DNA from 4 places in the Pradoshia sp. Z3_51 genome. Region 3 is predicted to be linked to each of the others. Evidence: riboswitches for the same ligand, from Rfam matches in the RefSeq annotation. Region 3 holds a riboswitch; each other region holds the start of a gene.
What was found. A riboswitch is a leader RNA that binds a small molecule or an ion and turns the genes downstream of it on or off. The one in region 3 is predicted to bind S-adenosylmethionine.
Positions count from the first base shown of each region.

Region 1: it holds a riboswitch for S-adenosylmethionine, as region 3 does, so the genes downstream of both, AC4BHA_RS09735 (methionine ABC transporter ATP-binding protein) here and AC4BHA_RS02110 (bifunctional homocysteine S-methyltransferase/methylenetetrahydrofolate reductase) in region 3, are expected to answer to the same signal.
Region 2: it holds a riboswitch for S-adenosylmethionine, as region 3 does, so the genes downstream of both, AC4BHA_RS13065 (methionine ABC transporter ATP-binding protein) here and AC4BHA_RS02110 (bifunctional homocysteine S-methyltransferase/methylenetetrahydrofolate reductase) in region 3, are expected to answer to the same signal.
Region 4: it holds a riboswitch for S-adenosylmethionine, as region 3 does, so the genes downstream of both, AC4BHA_RS17540 (methionine ABC transporter ATP-binding protein) here and AC4BHA_RS02110 (bifunctional homocysteine S-methyltransferase/methylenetetrahydrofolate reductase) in region 3, are expected to answer to the same signal.

Region 1 covers NZ_JBZAJC010000004.1:74,148-77,850, reverse strand. The annotation lists gene AC4BHA_RS09745 (MetQ/NlpA family ABC transporter substrate-binding protein) at 1-541, opposite strand, end outside; gene AC4BHA_RS09740 (methionine ABC transporter permease) at 559-1,209, opposite strand; gene AC4BHA_RS09735 (methionine ABC transporter ATP-binding protein) at 1,227-2,246, opposite strand; SAM riboswitch class I at 2,369-2,480, opposite strand; gene AC4BHA_RS09730 (YrzE family protein) at 2,710-3,703, shown strand, end outside.
Region 2 covers NZ_JBZAJC010000006.1:104,581-108,283, reverse strand. The annotation lists gene AC4BHA_RS13070 (O-acetylhomoserine aminocarboxypropyltransferase/cysteine synthase family protein) at 1-918, shown strand, start outside; SAM riboswitch class I at 1,013-1,124, shown strand; gene AC4BHA_RS13065 (methionine ABC transporter ATP-binding protein) at 1,238-2,269, shown strand; gene AC4BHA_RS13060 (methionine ABC transporter permease) at 2,266-2,934, shown strand; gene AC4BHA_RS13055 (MetQ/NlpA family ABC transporter substrate-binding protein) at 2,948-3,703, shown strand, end outside.
Region 3 covers NZ_JBZAJC010000001.1:475,745-479,447, reverse strand. The annotation lists gene AC4BHA_RS02125 (hypothetical protein) at 1-62, shown strand, start outside; gene AC4BHA_RS02120 (hypothetical protein) at 629-787, shown strand; gene AC4BHA_RS02115 (class I SAM-dependent methyltransferase) at 997-1,593, opposite strand; SAM riboswitch class I at 1,718-1,819, shown strand; gene AC4BHA_RS02110 (bifunctional homocysteine S-methyltransferase/methylenetetrahydrofolate reductase) at 1,914-3,703, shown strand, end outside.
Region 4 covers NZ_JBZAJC010000015.1:21,745-25,447, reverse strand. The annotation lists gene AC4BHA_RS17545 (pyridoxal phosphate-dependent aminotransferase) at 1-684, opposite strand, end outside; SAM riboswitch class I at 1,180-1,286, shown strand; gene AC4BHA_RS17540 (methionine ABC transporter ATP-binding protein) at 1,368-2,381, shown strand; gene AC4BHA_RS17535 (methionine ABC transporter permease) at 2,371-3,042, shown strand; gene AC4BHA_RS17530 (MetQ/NlpA family ABC transporter substrate-binding protein) at 3,063-3,703, shown strand, end outside.

The DNA.
Region 1 (3,703 bases), on a different contig from region 3:
GTTCGAGTTTAATATTTTTTTGATTTGATTTAATTTTTTCTAAAGAGCCTATTCCATCAAAATTATCTGTTAGTGTAATGAAGCCAGCCTCCTGCAAAAGAAGTAGCGCCCGGCCAAGATTTGTACCTTCATTAGGGACAGCAATTTTAGCCCCATCAGGCAATTCCTTTAAATCCTTATGCTTATTTGAGTAGATTCCCATTGGTGCAATAACAGTAGAGCTTAGTGGCTCAAGATCTAATTTTCTTTCCGCCACTTGTTCTTCAAAATAAGAGATTGTTTGGAATGCATTAGCGTCCACTTCACCATCATTTAGAGCTGTATTCGGCAAAATATAATCACTGAACTTTACAAGCTCTATATTGAGCCCCTTCTCCTTAGCGAGACCAGCAATATAATCCCATATTCTTGTGTCTCCGCTGCTCACTCCAACCTTAATGGTAGAGCTGCCCTCTTTTGCACTGCCTTTCGAATCGCTTCCACATGCTGCTGTTACGACAGTACATGCAATTATTAAAATAGTAAGAAAAAGTTTTTTCATTTTTTCCATCTCCTTCTTTATCGTCTTCTTATTTTTCTAGCCAGCGTATTACCTATGGATTGTAAAAGCTGTACAATGATTACCAGTGCCGCAACGGTTACAATCATGGTGTTAGTGTCAAACCTCTGATAACCATAGGTGAGGGCAAGATCTCCAACTCCTCCAGCTCCTACTGCCCCTGCCATTGCTGAGGCTCCAACCAGCCCAATAGTTGCTGTTGTAAAGGTTAAAACAAGAGAGCTAAGTCCCTCTGGTATTAAAAACCGAAAAATGATCTGCCATTCAGTCGCGCCCATTGACTGAGCTGCTTCAATAATTCCCTTATCAACTTCCAATAATGAATTTTCAACCAATCTGGCAATATAAGGACCTGCATAAAATACAAGCGGTACAATGGCGGCATTCGTTCCAATCGCCGATCCAACAACCAATCGTGTAAATGGAATCAAAGCCACCAATAAAATAATGAAGGGAACCGAGCGTAAAATATTAATGATTGGGTTCAATATATTAAACACCCACTTATTCTCCAGAATGTGACCCTTTCTCGTTATGACGAGTAAAATCCCTAAAGGCAATCCAATCACGGCCGCGAATAGTAAGGAGAAGAAAACCATATAGAGTGTGTCACTGAATCCAATCAGTAACTGTTCAAGTGTAATTTCCATTCCTAAAAACTGTTCATTCATGATAGCTTAACCTCCTGCAAGAGCACATCCTCACTCTCTATGTATTGGATCGCCTTCTTTATTTCTTCTGTTTCACCGATGACCTCAACGATTAAATTCCCAAAAGGGGTTTCCTGTATTTCAGAAATATTGGCAGAAAGAACACTTAAATGGACATCAAAACTTTTCGCCACTGTTGAAAGTAGATGCTTGCCAGACGAAGATCCCAAAAAATTAAGTTTCCAAACTGCTGGTTTATTCTCCTTTAAGGATTTCAAAAAGCTCTGCGGAATCTCGTCGTGAATGACTGTTCTAACAAACCGCTTGGCAACCTCAGTGGTTGGCTTGGAAAAAATATCAAGAACAGGACCCTGCTCAACAACCCTCCCATTTTCCATGACAGCGACCTTATTGCATATCTCTTTAATCACCGACATTTCATGTGTAATAAGCAAAATTGTTATATTGTATTCTCGGTTTATTTTTTTCAATAGCTCTAAAACATCCCTGGTCGTCTGCGGATCCAATGCCGATGTAGCTTCGTCACATAGCAGGATAGATGGATTCGTGGCCAGAGCTCTCGCAATTCCAACCCTCTGCTTCTGTCCCCCTGACAATTCATCCGGGTAACTTCGACCCTTAGCTGATAACCCCACGAACTCCAGTAATTCTCGAACTCTATTTTGAATCGTTTCTTTACGAACGCCGGATAGTATCAATGGAATCGCTACATTATCAAATACCGTCTTAGATTGAAGTAAATTGAAATGTTGAAAGATCATCCCGATTTTCTTTTTCTCTGCCCTTAATTCCTTTGCTTTGAGACTGGCAAACGATTTACCATTCAAAAGGACCTCCCCCTCAGTAGGCCGTTCAAGCATATTAACTAAACGCAAAAGTGTACTTTTCCCGGCCCCGCTGTATCCTACCACTCCAAAAATATCCCCTTTTTCAACCGTTAAATGAACGCCTCTCAGAGCATCTACGCTTTGACCATTTGCTTGATATGACTTTTTTATGTTTCGAAACTCAATCATGTTCTCTCCTCCAGGCCTAAAAAATTCGAAATGCAAAAAGCCCCTTCTGTCATTAGACAGAAGAGGCTTTGTATGAACATATACATAAAAAGACAAGTAGAAATATGTTCGCTTAAAGCTTCCTCTTATCTCTCAAACAGATGTTTGTTGGAATTAGCACAGTATTTTTACCATAGTAAAAATCCGCTGCCGAAGTATCATAGGGCCAAATCCCTCCACTTCTCTCGATAAGAATCGCTTGCTATTCAATTAAATTTGATGTTTCCAACTATATCCTATCTTGTTTAGCAATGTCAATAATAATTTATAATATTTAAAATATTTTTGATTTATAATAAAGAATATCCTAAATCAAGTTACAGCAACTAAAATTCATGAATATTTCCAATTCATGAATCATTTTGGCCAGTTATTCGTATAGGATATTAAGGTAAATTATAGAAAAAATAAGGAGGGGTACTTTGTGGGAAATATCTTCATCTATTCCATTATCATTGGGATTATATCGGCACTTATTCTTGTGCCATTCAAAAATAATGAAAAATTACGTATCCATATGAAGGGGAAAACAAAACTGCTTGTTTTTGTCAGCTTAGCTGCATTAATCACGATTAAAGCATTTTTATTTTATTACTTCACCCTATTGGATCAAACTATCTCTTCTCTTTGGATTTTTGTCATCATACTAACCTTGCTGGGTTCAATGCTTGCTACGGGTATGGAGAGAACCATTAAGGGTATTTTATTTGCAGGTAGTTTGCTTGTCGGTCTCTATTTTTTAACGGCATTTCTGTTCAATGCCGATGAAAAGTATACTATAGCTAAAATGGACATCAAAGAAGAAATTCAAACATTTGATGAAAATAAAAAGCCGGCCAGCGTGCCTCCTCAATACGCGCGCAATAAAATGAAAAAAGCATTTGGCCAGGTACCAAATACGAGCTACTACGAATTAGGGAATTTACAAATCCAAAAAGTAGATGGTGAGTATGTTTATATTGCTCCAGTCGAATTTTCAGGATTCTTCAAATGGCTGAAAGGGAAAGAAACTCCTGGTTACTTTATATTGAGTGCTACAGATTCATCAGCCAACCCAAAATTTGTTGATGCAGAAATGATCTACACTCCTTCTGCATTCTTCAATAAAGAAACAGAGCGCCGTATTCGTCTACAGTATCCATCCTACATATTCTATGGGGATTCACAGCTTGAAGTAGATGATAATGGCACGCCATTTTATATTCGCTCTTATGGTGATTTTGTCTCTGCCAGAAATGGCTTTAAGGTAAAAGGTGTTGTGGTGATGGATGCCAAAACTGGGAAGTCCAACTCTTATTCCCTTTCTGAAGCGCCCGAATTTATTGATGGTGCCGTTGCACCAGAAGTCGTCAGTACACAAAACAGCTACTTCGGAAATTATATTCATGGCTATTGGAACAGCCTATTTGGAAAATCAG
Region 2 (3,703 bases), on a different contig from region 3:
GTGGATCCAAGTGACATTGAAAATTTTAGAGAAGCGATTACATCAAAGACCAAAGCTATTTTTGGAGAAACGATTGGAAATCCAAGCCTGCAGGTTCTTGATATTGAACGGGTGGCGGAAATTGCTCATGAAGCTGGAATTCCGTTAATTATTGATAATACATTTGCAACTCCTTATTTATCCCGTCCGATTGAGTTTGGAGCGGATATCGTCGTACACTCAGCTACGAAATGGCTGCTTGGAAATGGAACCACATTAGGCGGGGTCATAGTGGATGGAGGGAAGTTTGACTGGAATTCATCTAAATTTCCGGGCTTTACTGAACCCGATCCAAGCTATCATGATCTGATTTACAGTGAAGCAATTGGTGCAGCAGCATTTATTGTGAAGGCCAGAGTTCAGCTGTTGAGAGATTTAGGTCCTTCCTTAAGCCCGTACAATGCCTTTCAATTTATTCTCGGATTGGAAACTCTGCATGTGAGGATGAAGGAGCATGTAGCCAATACGAGATTAATAGTTGACTATTTAAAACAGCATCCGGCTGTATCGTGGGTCTTGTATCCAGGAGATTCAGATCACCCTGATTACGAAAAAACGAAGAAATATTTACCCAAAGGTGCTGGAGCAGTCGTTGTTTTTGGAATAAAGGGTGGACGTGAGGCAGGTAAAAAACTGATTGATTCCGTTGAACTGTGGTCCCATGTGGCCAATGTGGGAGATGCAAAGAGCCTAATTATCCATCCGGCAAGCACGACTCATCAGCAACTAAGTGAAGAGGGATTAAAAGCATCAGGTGTACAGGAGGATTTAATCAGACTGTCTGTTGGAATTGAACATGCAGAAGATCTAATTGAAGAATTGGAGCTTGCGATTGAAAAAGCAACAGGTATAGCTTCCACTGAGGTGGTTGTGAAATAAATATTGAACATGCTATGCAGACTTTGGTGTTGACAGTTCTTTCTTCAACATGATAGGATAGCAGACAGTTAGATTTAATTGAATAGTTTAAGTACTCTTATCAAGAGAGGCCGAGGGAAGTGCCCTTTGACGCCCGGCAACCGGCAATCATTTATGATTGAAAAGGTGCCAATTCACACAGGATAATAAATCCTGGGAGATGAGAGAAAGGAACATGTTATAAATAAATCATGCCTTTCTGCCTCCGCAGAAAGGCATTTTTGTTTAACTGAAGTTATTCTTTAATTATAGGTTGATAGAAAGAGCAGGTGAACTTTTCATGATTACATTACGTGATGTATCGAAGACCTTCTCAGGAACATTTAAACGTTCATCAGCTGTCAAAGCAGTGGATCAAGTCTCATTATCTATTGAAAAAGGCGAGATCTTTGGAATTATTGGGTACAGCGGTGCGGGAAAAAGTACCCTCATTAGAATGCTGAACGGTTTAGAGAAGCCAACAGAAGGCAGTGTCTTGGTGGCAGGCAAAGATATGGCTGCTATAAAAGGCGCTGAATTAAGAAAAGCCAGAATGGAAATAAGTATGATTTTTCAACACTTTAATCTCCTCTGGTCAAGGACAGTCAGCGAAAATATAGAGTTTCCTTTAGAAATTGCGGGCGTACCAAGCAAGGTACGTAAAGAAAGAGTGAAGGAACTTGTAAGTCTGGTAGGATTAGATGGCCGTGAAAATGCTTATCCATCTCAGTTGAGCGGCGGTCAGAAGCAGCGGGTCGGTATAGCGCGCGCATTAGCGAACAATCCACAGGTTCTTCTTTGTGACGAGGCGACATCAGCACTTGATCCTCAGACTACAGACGATATTTTGGATTTGCTCGTTGATATAAATAAAAGACTTGGCTTGACAATCGTATTAATTACACATGAAATGCATGTTATTCGTAAAATCTGTCATCGCGTTGCTGTGATGGAGATGGGGAAAGTGGTCGAGAGCGGAAAAGTACTTGATGTATTTAAAAAACCAAATGCTCCGATTACTAAACGATTTGTACAGCAAGTGACTGAGCCAGAAGAAACGAAAGAGACGATTGAGCATTTGCTTGCTGAATATCCGACGGGGAAAGTTGTACAATTATCCTTTATTGGCGAATCAGCTGAAACCCCTGTTTTATCAGAGGTTATCCGCTCTTACAAAATCAATGTAAACATATTGCAGGGTAAAATATCGCAGACTCAGCACGGGTCCTATGGAACGTTATTTATTCATGTAGACGGTGATGCTGCTGAAGTGGCGAAAGCGATTGACTATCTCCACAATCAGGAAATTGGTGTGGAGGTGATTTCAGAATGATGGAAACATTATTACCAAATGTAGTTTGGGAACGAATTTATGAAAAGACATGGGAAACCTTGTATATGACAGGTGTCTCATTAATCGCAACTTTTTTCCTTGGAATTATATTGGGTCTGCTATTATTCTTGACCTCAAAGGGGAATATGTGGGAAAACAAAGTGATTTACGGAATTGTAGGTGCTTTCGTTAACATATTCCGTTCCATTCCATTCATTATTCTAATCGTGTTGTTAATTCCTTTCACAAAGGCATTAGTAGGAAGTATTATCGGTGTCAATGCGGCTTTGCCAGCTTTAATTATAGGTGCTGCTCCATTCTATGCGCGAATGGTTGAGATTGGATTGCGTGAAATTGATAAAGGTGTAATAGAAGCAGCAAGATCGATGGGGGCCACTTCCTTTACAATCATATGGAAGGTGCTAATTCCTGAATCTCTGCCTGCACTTGTTTCTGGTATCACAGTTACGGCAATTGCGCTTGTAGGTTATACAGCGATGGCAGGTATGATTGGTGCGGGCGGACTTGGAAACCTTGCCTATTTGGAAGGGTTTAGCCGCGGACAGACAGATGTCACGATTGTTGCTACTATTTTAGTATTGATTATTGTGTTTATTCTCCAATTTATTGGAGATTTTATAACAAGAAAATTAGATAAGCGCTAGGGAGGAAACCAAAGTGAAAAAGTTATCGTTCATACTTGTTTTAGGATTAACCCTATTATTGGCAGCCTGCGGTGGATCAGGAGATGAATCCAATTCCGGGGACAAAGAACTAAAAACGATTAAAATTGGCGCATCAAATGTTCCACATGCAGAAATATTGGAAGAAGCAGCAACTCTTCTTGAAGAAAAAGGTATTAAACTTGAAGTTGAAGTATTTACAGACTATGTAATGCCGAATAAAGCATTGGAAGATGGCTCAATTGACGCTAACTATTTCCAACACATCCCTTATTTTGAGAGTCAAGTGAAGGATAATGGGTATGATTTCGCCAATGCAGGCGGAATCCATATTGAACCGATTGGTGTTTATTCTAAAAAATACGACAGCCTGGATGACCTACCAAAAGGCGCAAGCATCATTATGAGCAGCTCAGTAGCTGATCATGGGCGTATGTTATCTATGCTGGAAACAGAAGGCTTAATAAAGCTAAAAGAAGGCATTGATAAAACTAAAGCAACTGTGGATGATATTGCGGAAAATCCGAAGAATTTAAAGTTTAAAACGGATATTGAAGCACCTATGCTTACGCAGGTTTACAATAATGATGAAGGCGATGCAGTACTGATTAATTCCAACTATGCCATTGAAGCGGATCTTGTACCAGCTGAGGATGCGATTGCATTGGAAAGTGCTGATAATAATCCATACGTAAACATTATTGCTGTTAGATCTGAGGATAAGAATAAGGAAGAAATTAAAACATTGGTT
Region 3 (3,703 bases):
TGTTTAAACTAATAGTTAAATTAGGAGTGCTTATTAGGCCTGTGAACAAGGGAAATTATTGATGTTATTTAAAAGGGGTTGCTTAGGCTGCTCCTTTTCTTATAGGGTTCCCATTTCGCTTAATGCAGCAGCCAAAGTTAGTTACTTCAGTGTGAAATAGACGTAGCGGTAAAACCGCAATATCGGTTAACGATGTTATGTTGGGATAGCTGAAGAAGAGAAAGTATAATTTTTAATTAAGGTAATATTAAGTGATAATCGTTGAATGCCTTTTTGTGTTGAACTTCTTATGGCAGTAAAGGTTCAGGATAACGAAAAAGAGTTTTACATAAGAATAAGGAATTGATAAAAATCAATTTAATAGGGAGAAAAACATGGGGCATTAGTTGAATAATTGCGACAATAAAAAAGCTGTCTCTCTTTAAGTCATCAGCAACAATACTTGTGAACAGAGAGCAAATAAAAGAGATCCATTAGCAAGGATTAAAGATATTTAATTACCTTAAAAAGACAACCAGAGCAATTATGTTATCAATAACATATATGGTATAATTTTCATACAACTACTTGGTGCGGGTGGTATGCGCCTTCTTTTCCTTATATAAAGGAGAAGGGAGGTGATATACTTATGGATTTTCTAATAGCTCTGGCAAAAGATGTAGCAATGATCTTTTTCACGACCCTTGCTGCCGGCATCGCCACGCGATTCGCCAATCTTCGGCTAAAGGGCAAACGAAAAACCACCCCGCGCCGACCAAAGCATAAGGGTGGTTCCTCTAAGAACTAAACTATTTGCATACCACTCGCTCTATAGTTGTACCAGGGAGTATCCAGCTCTCTGGTTTTTTAATATATGTCTATATGTTTATAATATACCCTAAATAATAGAAATTCAATCAAAACTGATGGAGAAGCTTATGGTTTTTATAGGTTCAAAAGGGTCAGATAGAAAGATTGCGTCAGCTTGATTGGAACTTCTAATATTCATAAAAAAGGCTATTTGATGGCTGTTACATTAATAGATAAGCACGGTTTGAGTGGTTTTGTTTGAACCTTAATAGATTTAAAGCCTGTTTTGTTTAGAACCTCTTTAATCTCATCGGCAAATGCATAAGCCTGTTCTTCAGTTGCTTCTTCCTGCCTTGGCTGTACGGTTATAGTCAGTTTTCCATTCTCTTTTAATAAAGAATGTATTTTTTGAATACAAGCCTCTTGATTTTCCCATAATGGATAACTATTTACACTGAATATTTTATCGTACACTATTGGATTGGGAATCTCGAGAACAGTTCCATTAAACAAACGAAGCTGATTGCGGTTGAGTTGTTCTTGATTACGCTTGCTCGCATTGTTCACCATTTCTTCTGATGGATCGACACCATCAATTTGGATGGTTGGGTACTTCTTAAAAAGCATATGCATTCCTTCACCTGGACCAAAGCCAACTTCAAGCAGTGTGTCATTTGGGGTAATAGACAATTGATCAAATGTCCATTCATATAATTCCTCATTTTCGTAGGCCATTATTTTACCTGCAATCTTTCCGAGGACACCAGTTGGATTTTTAAACTGATTTGTTATTATTTCCTTCATCTAACATCACTCCTATCCCATACATACCCAAAATACTGAATCGTTAACTCTTTTGGGTTAATTATCAAAATAGATTGAAATAACTGAAAATTTATAGTAAATTAAGTAAATATATAATTTCATATTCTTATCTAGAGAGATGGAGGGACTGGCCCGTTGAAATCTCAGCAACCTGGATGGTAATCCAAGGTGCTAAATCCAGCAAGCAATGCTTGAGAGATGAGAGACCTTAGGAAAGAGGGCTTTCATGATGAAAGCTCTTTTCTATTAGTCTGTTTTCCTCATCAGAGACATTAACCAACTAATTAGGGGGAAAGACAGTGAAACTACTGGAAACGTTAAATGAAAAAATTCTAGTCGCAGATGGGGCGAGTGGAACACTTTTATATTCATTTGGAATTGATAGTTGCTTTGAAGAGCTTAATTTGACAAACCCCAATCAGATCAAAAAGATGCATAGAAGTTATATTGAGGCTGGTGCTGATGTGATTCAATCGAATACATTCGGGGCAAATTTTCATAAATTAAAGCGCTATGGTCTCGAAAGGGAAGTTTCTCAAATTAATAGAGCCGGAATGAAAATAGCGAAAGATGCGGCTGATCCAAACACATTCATCATCGGCACGATTGGCGGCTTGCGGAGCTTTAGGAATTCAGAATTAACACTAACGGAAATTAAGGGATATTTCGATGAACAGCTGACCGCTTTATTGGAAGAAAAGCCGGATGGCATTTTACTTGAAACCTATTATGATTTAGACGAATTATTAACGGTAATAGAGTCGGCTAGAAAAATGAGTGATCTTCCTCTTATCGCGAATATTTCTCTGCATGAAACAGGCCTTTTGCAAAATGGTATGCATGTCAGTGAGGCGTTTTCTCTTATGAAAAAAACAGGCGCTGATGTGTTAGGCATCAATTGTCGGATGGGTCCTTATCATATGATTCGCTCATACGAAGAAGTACCTTTATTGGAAGATACCTATTATACGGCTTATCCAAACGCCAGCTTACCTGATTTATCAGATGGAAGATATGTCTATTCGACAGAAGCGGATTATTTCATTAATAGTTCAAGGCAGCTTGTGAAGCAGGGGGTCCGGCTGCTAGGTGGATGCTGTGGTACAACTCCTGCCCATATTCAGGCCATTCGTAAAGGAATCGAAGATCTTCATCCTGTAAAGGTGAAAGATTTTGTAGCCAAGCCGAAGCATCAGCCTATATCATATGAAATCATTCAATATAAACGAAAAGGTCCAGATACAATTTCAGGTAAGGCAAAAAAACAAACGACGGTTATCGTGGAGTTGGACCCACCAAAGACGTTCGGCCTGGAGGATTTTTTAATAGGAAGTCGCTACCTATTAGATTCGGGTGCCGATGCGATTACACTTGCGGATAATTCATTGGCGTCACCGAGAATATCCAATCTTGCGGTAGCGTCGATTTTACAATCAAAGTTAAATACGGTGCCTCTTGTTCACTTAACTTGTCGAGATCATAATCTGATTGGCTTGCAATCTCATTTAATGGGCATGCATTCCCTTGGATTATCAGAGGTGTTGGTGGTGACTGGGGATCCTTCAAAAATTGGTGATTTTCCGGGCGCGACTTCTGTATATGATCTTTCTTCAATGGACCTGATTTCATTGGTTAAGCAATTGAATGAGGGGCGCTCCTATTCAGGAAAATCGCTGGGTAGCCGGGCGAATTTCGATATCGCAGCTGCCTTTAATCCAAATGTAAAGTACATAGATAAAGCCGTACAGCGAATGGAAAAGAAAATTCAGGCTGGAGCTGATTATTTCTTAACCCAGCCCGTGTTTAGTATTGAAAAATTAGAGGAAGTATACGCGGCAACCAGGCATATAACAAAGCCGATTTTTATTGGCATTATGCCTTTAACGAGTCACCGGAATGCAGAGTTTTTACATAATGAAGTGCCAGGTATTTCATTGCCGGTTCATGTTAGAGAGGCGATGGAAAGAGCCGGAACGGATAAGGAAGCCTGTGCTCGCGAAAGCTTTGCCATTTCAAAAGAATTAGTGGACGCGGCAAGTGAACTATTTAACGGTATCTATATTATTACACCTTTTATGAAATATGAATT
Region 4 (3,703 bases), on a different contig from region 3:
TTCTTTTGCACCCTCCGTTTCAAGAAAACTGATAGGTTTTTGTCCATCAAAGCCAATAGCTCCATAGGCAAAATCATGAAGTACGGTAATGTTATTTTCTTTTGCAAATGATACTGTTTTTTCAAAAAAAGCATGATCTGCGGTAGCTCCGGTAGGATTATTTGGGTAGTTTAAATACATTAGCTTTGCATGGGTCCTTTGTTCTAAAGGGATGCTTTCATAATCCGGCAAAAATTGATTATCTTTTGTTAGTGGAAAAGTTTCATAGTTTACGTTTGCTAATACAGCTCCAGATAAATAGTCGGGATAGCCTGGGTCTGGCAAGAGCATTAGCTCTCCATCGTTGAGCAAGCACATTGGTAGCTCAACTAGTCCGGCCTTCGTTCCAAAAAGGATGGCAACTTCAGTTTTAGGGTCAACCTCGACGCCATATTGCTTGTGATAAAATTGTGCTGCCGCTTCTTTCAACTCTTCCAAACCCCGAAATGGAGAATATTTATGAGTTTGTGCATCTTCAGCCGCCACTTGCAGGGCTTTGACGATATGCGCAGGAGTAGGTTGATCAGGATTTCCTTGTCCGAGATTAATAATGTCTCTGCCTTCAGCTATAGCGCTGTTAACTTTTAGGACAAGTGTTGCAAAAAATTGGACTGGCAGTTTTTTTAAGCGTTCTGAATATGTCATATAATTCACCTTTACGAAGAGAATATAGTTTTGAATATTTAAATAATAGATAAAATTCTATAACCTTTATTTAGAAATGTCTATAGTGAGCTGAAAGAATTTGAATATAGCGGTAGTAAATGGTTATTAGATTTGCTGAGTCATAGATTATAGGGGAACGTTTGATGAAGTGGGTGTGGTAGCTTTTTCAGAAATGATTGTTTTTCGGAAAATGTGAAATGTGGAGACTATACATTAAATGAGCTTGTTTGGCAGATGAAAATAGTGAGCGATGAAAGTGTTATTCAGTCGGCTTGCGAAAATGTAGAGTTTTACATTATCGTCAGTTCAGCCCTACGAAGAAGAATGGGGAGTTTTTTAATCCGATGTATGTGGATTGGAATATTTTATTGAAATTGCAATGATGAAAGCGGTTCAACAGTTTACGTCAAAAAGGTTTTTGTTGACAGACTATTCTGAAGTCTGTAATATCATAAACAAATCAAATAAAGCTATAGCTTATCGAGAGCGACCGAGGGACTAGGCCCTATGACGTCCGGCAACCCCCTTAATAGGGAAGGTGCCAATTCCTGCAGAATGTATTACATTCTGAAAGATAAGTCGAGATAGATGTATTTCGATGCCCCTTTCAGATGAGAGGGGCATTTTTGTTTCAAAAAATGTGTAGAGATAGAGGTTGGCATATGATAAAAATTCAGAATGTTAATAAGATTTACAAAACTAAAAGCGGTATAGTAAATGGAGTTGACAACGTTTCCTTAACAATTAAAAAAGGCGAGATATTCGGGATTGTCGGGTACTCAGGAGCAGGTAAAAGCTCGCTGCTACGCTGTATTAATTTGTTGGAGCGTCCAACATCGGGAAATATCACAGTTGATGGAATTGATCTGGCTAAGTTGAGAAGCAAGCAATTGCGTCATGCACGCTTAAAAATCGGGATGATTTTTCAGCACTTTTATCTTATTAGCCAGAAAACAGTTTTTGAAAATATAGCTTTTTCTTTAAAGGCAGCAAAAGTGCCGCAGACTCAAATACAAGACCGAGTAGAAGAACTGTTGAAAATGGTCGGATTAGCTGAAAAGCGTGAAGTGTATCCTTCGCAGCTAAGTGGGGGACAGAAGCAGCGTGTAGCGATTGCAAGGGCGTTGGCGAATAACCCGACAGTACTCCTTTGTGATGAGGCGACTTCAGCACTAGATCCGACGACAACGAAATCAATATTGAATTTGTTGAAAAAAATCAATAAGGAGCTCAATATTACGATTGTGTTGATTACACATGAGATGAATGTAGTAAAGGAAATTTGTAATCGAATGGCGATTATGCAGGATGGCAAGGTCATTGAGGAAGGCTCGGTGTATGATATTTTTGCTAAACCCCATGCCGATCTTACGAAGGAATTCATTAACAGTGTTGTTTCGTTCGATATACCTGACGCTATTTACCAAAGTTGCAAGGGTCCGATTGTCAAGGTGACGTTTAGGGGAACGGTTGCCGGTGAGGGAGTCATATCGGATACGCTTCAGCAATTTAATGTAAAAGGCAATTTTCTTCATGGCTCAATTGAATATATTCAGGAATTGCCTTTAGGTATTTTTATCATGGAGCTTCGCGGACAGAAGGAAGAGATTAATAAAGCGATATCTTATATAGAAAGTCGAGAGGCAGAAGTGGAGGTGTTCCAACATGGGCTTTGATTTCAACCACTTTATAGAGCTTATTCCTGAAATTAACACAGCATTTTTGCAGACGATTTACATGATTTCCATTTCTTTAGCTGTCGCAATCGTGATTGGTTTACCAGTTGGAATTCTATTATATGTGACAGAAAAGGGTTTATTTTGGGAAAACAAAACGGTTCAGAGGATATTAGGATTTGTCGTCAATTTGGTCCGATCAATACCATTTATTATTTTATTGGTTGCTCTTATGCCATTGACCGAATTTGTTGTAAAGACAACGATTGGACCAACAGCTGCTAGCGTATCGCTGTCAGTCGCAGCTATTCCGTTTTTTGCGAGAATCGTTGAAACGTCTTTACGAGAAATTGATAAAGGTGTTATTGAAGCCGCGATAGCAGCTGGTGCGACACCGTGGATGATTATTAAGGAAGTACTATTGCTCGAAGCGAGATCAGGTATCATTTCGGGTATTACACTTACATTAATTAGCTTGATTGGGTTTTCTGCTATGGCAGGAACGGTCGGTGGTGGCGGTATTGGTGATTTAGCGATTCGCTATGGGTATTATCGCTATGATAATACCATTATGATTGCAACTGTTATTATTTTAATCGTATTGGTTCAGGTTATCCAACTTGCCGGTGATTTCATCGCAAAAGTTATAGATAAAAGATAATAGAAAAGGGGAATTATTTCATGAAAAAGGGGTTAACAGCATTTATTTTATTCTTAGTGGTAGGTACATTGGCAGCTTGCAGCGGCAATGAAAGCATTGAGGATGCAAGCTCAGAGTCAAAGGATATTAAAATTGGAGCTACTTCTGGTCCTTATAGTGATATGGCAACGAAAGCAATCAAGCCAGGCTTGGAAGAATTGGGATACAAAGTAGAAGTGGTGGAGTTCAGTGATTATATTCAACCGAATAAAGCGTTAGATGGTGGAGATATTGATGCGAACCTTTTTCAGCATACTATTTACTTGGAAAACTTTGAAAAAGAGAACAGCATGGATTTGACAGGGTTAATTAAAGTACCGACTGCGCCGATGGGTATTTATTCAAACACGTATAAATCTTTGGATGAAGTGAAGGACGGAGCGACGATTACAATTCCGAATGATCCGGTAAATGCAGCTCGCGCATTCAATACACTTCAAGATGAAGGATTAATTGTAGTAGATGAAAATGCAGAACCCCTTAAAGTTTCTGAAAAGGACATAATCGAAAACAAGAAAAACTTAAAATTCCAGCCGCTAGAGTCAGGACAGCTACCTCGATCTATTGACAGTGCAGATTTATCAGCAGTACCAGGAAACTTCGCATTAGCTGCAGATATGGA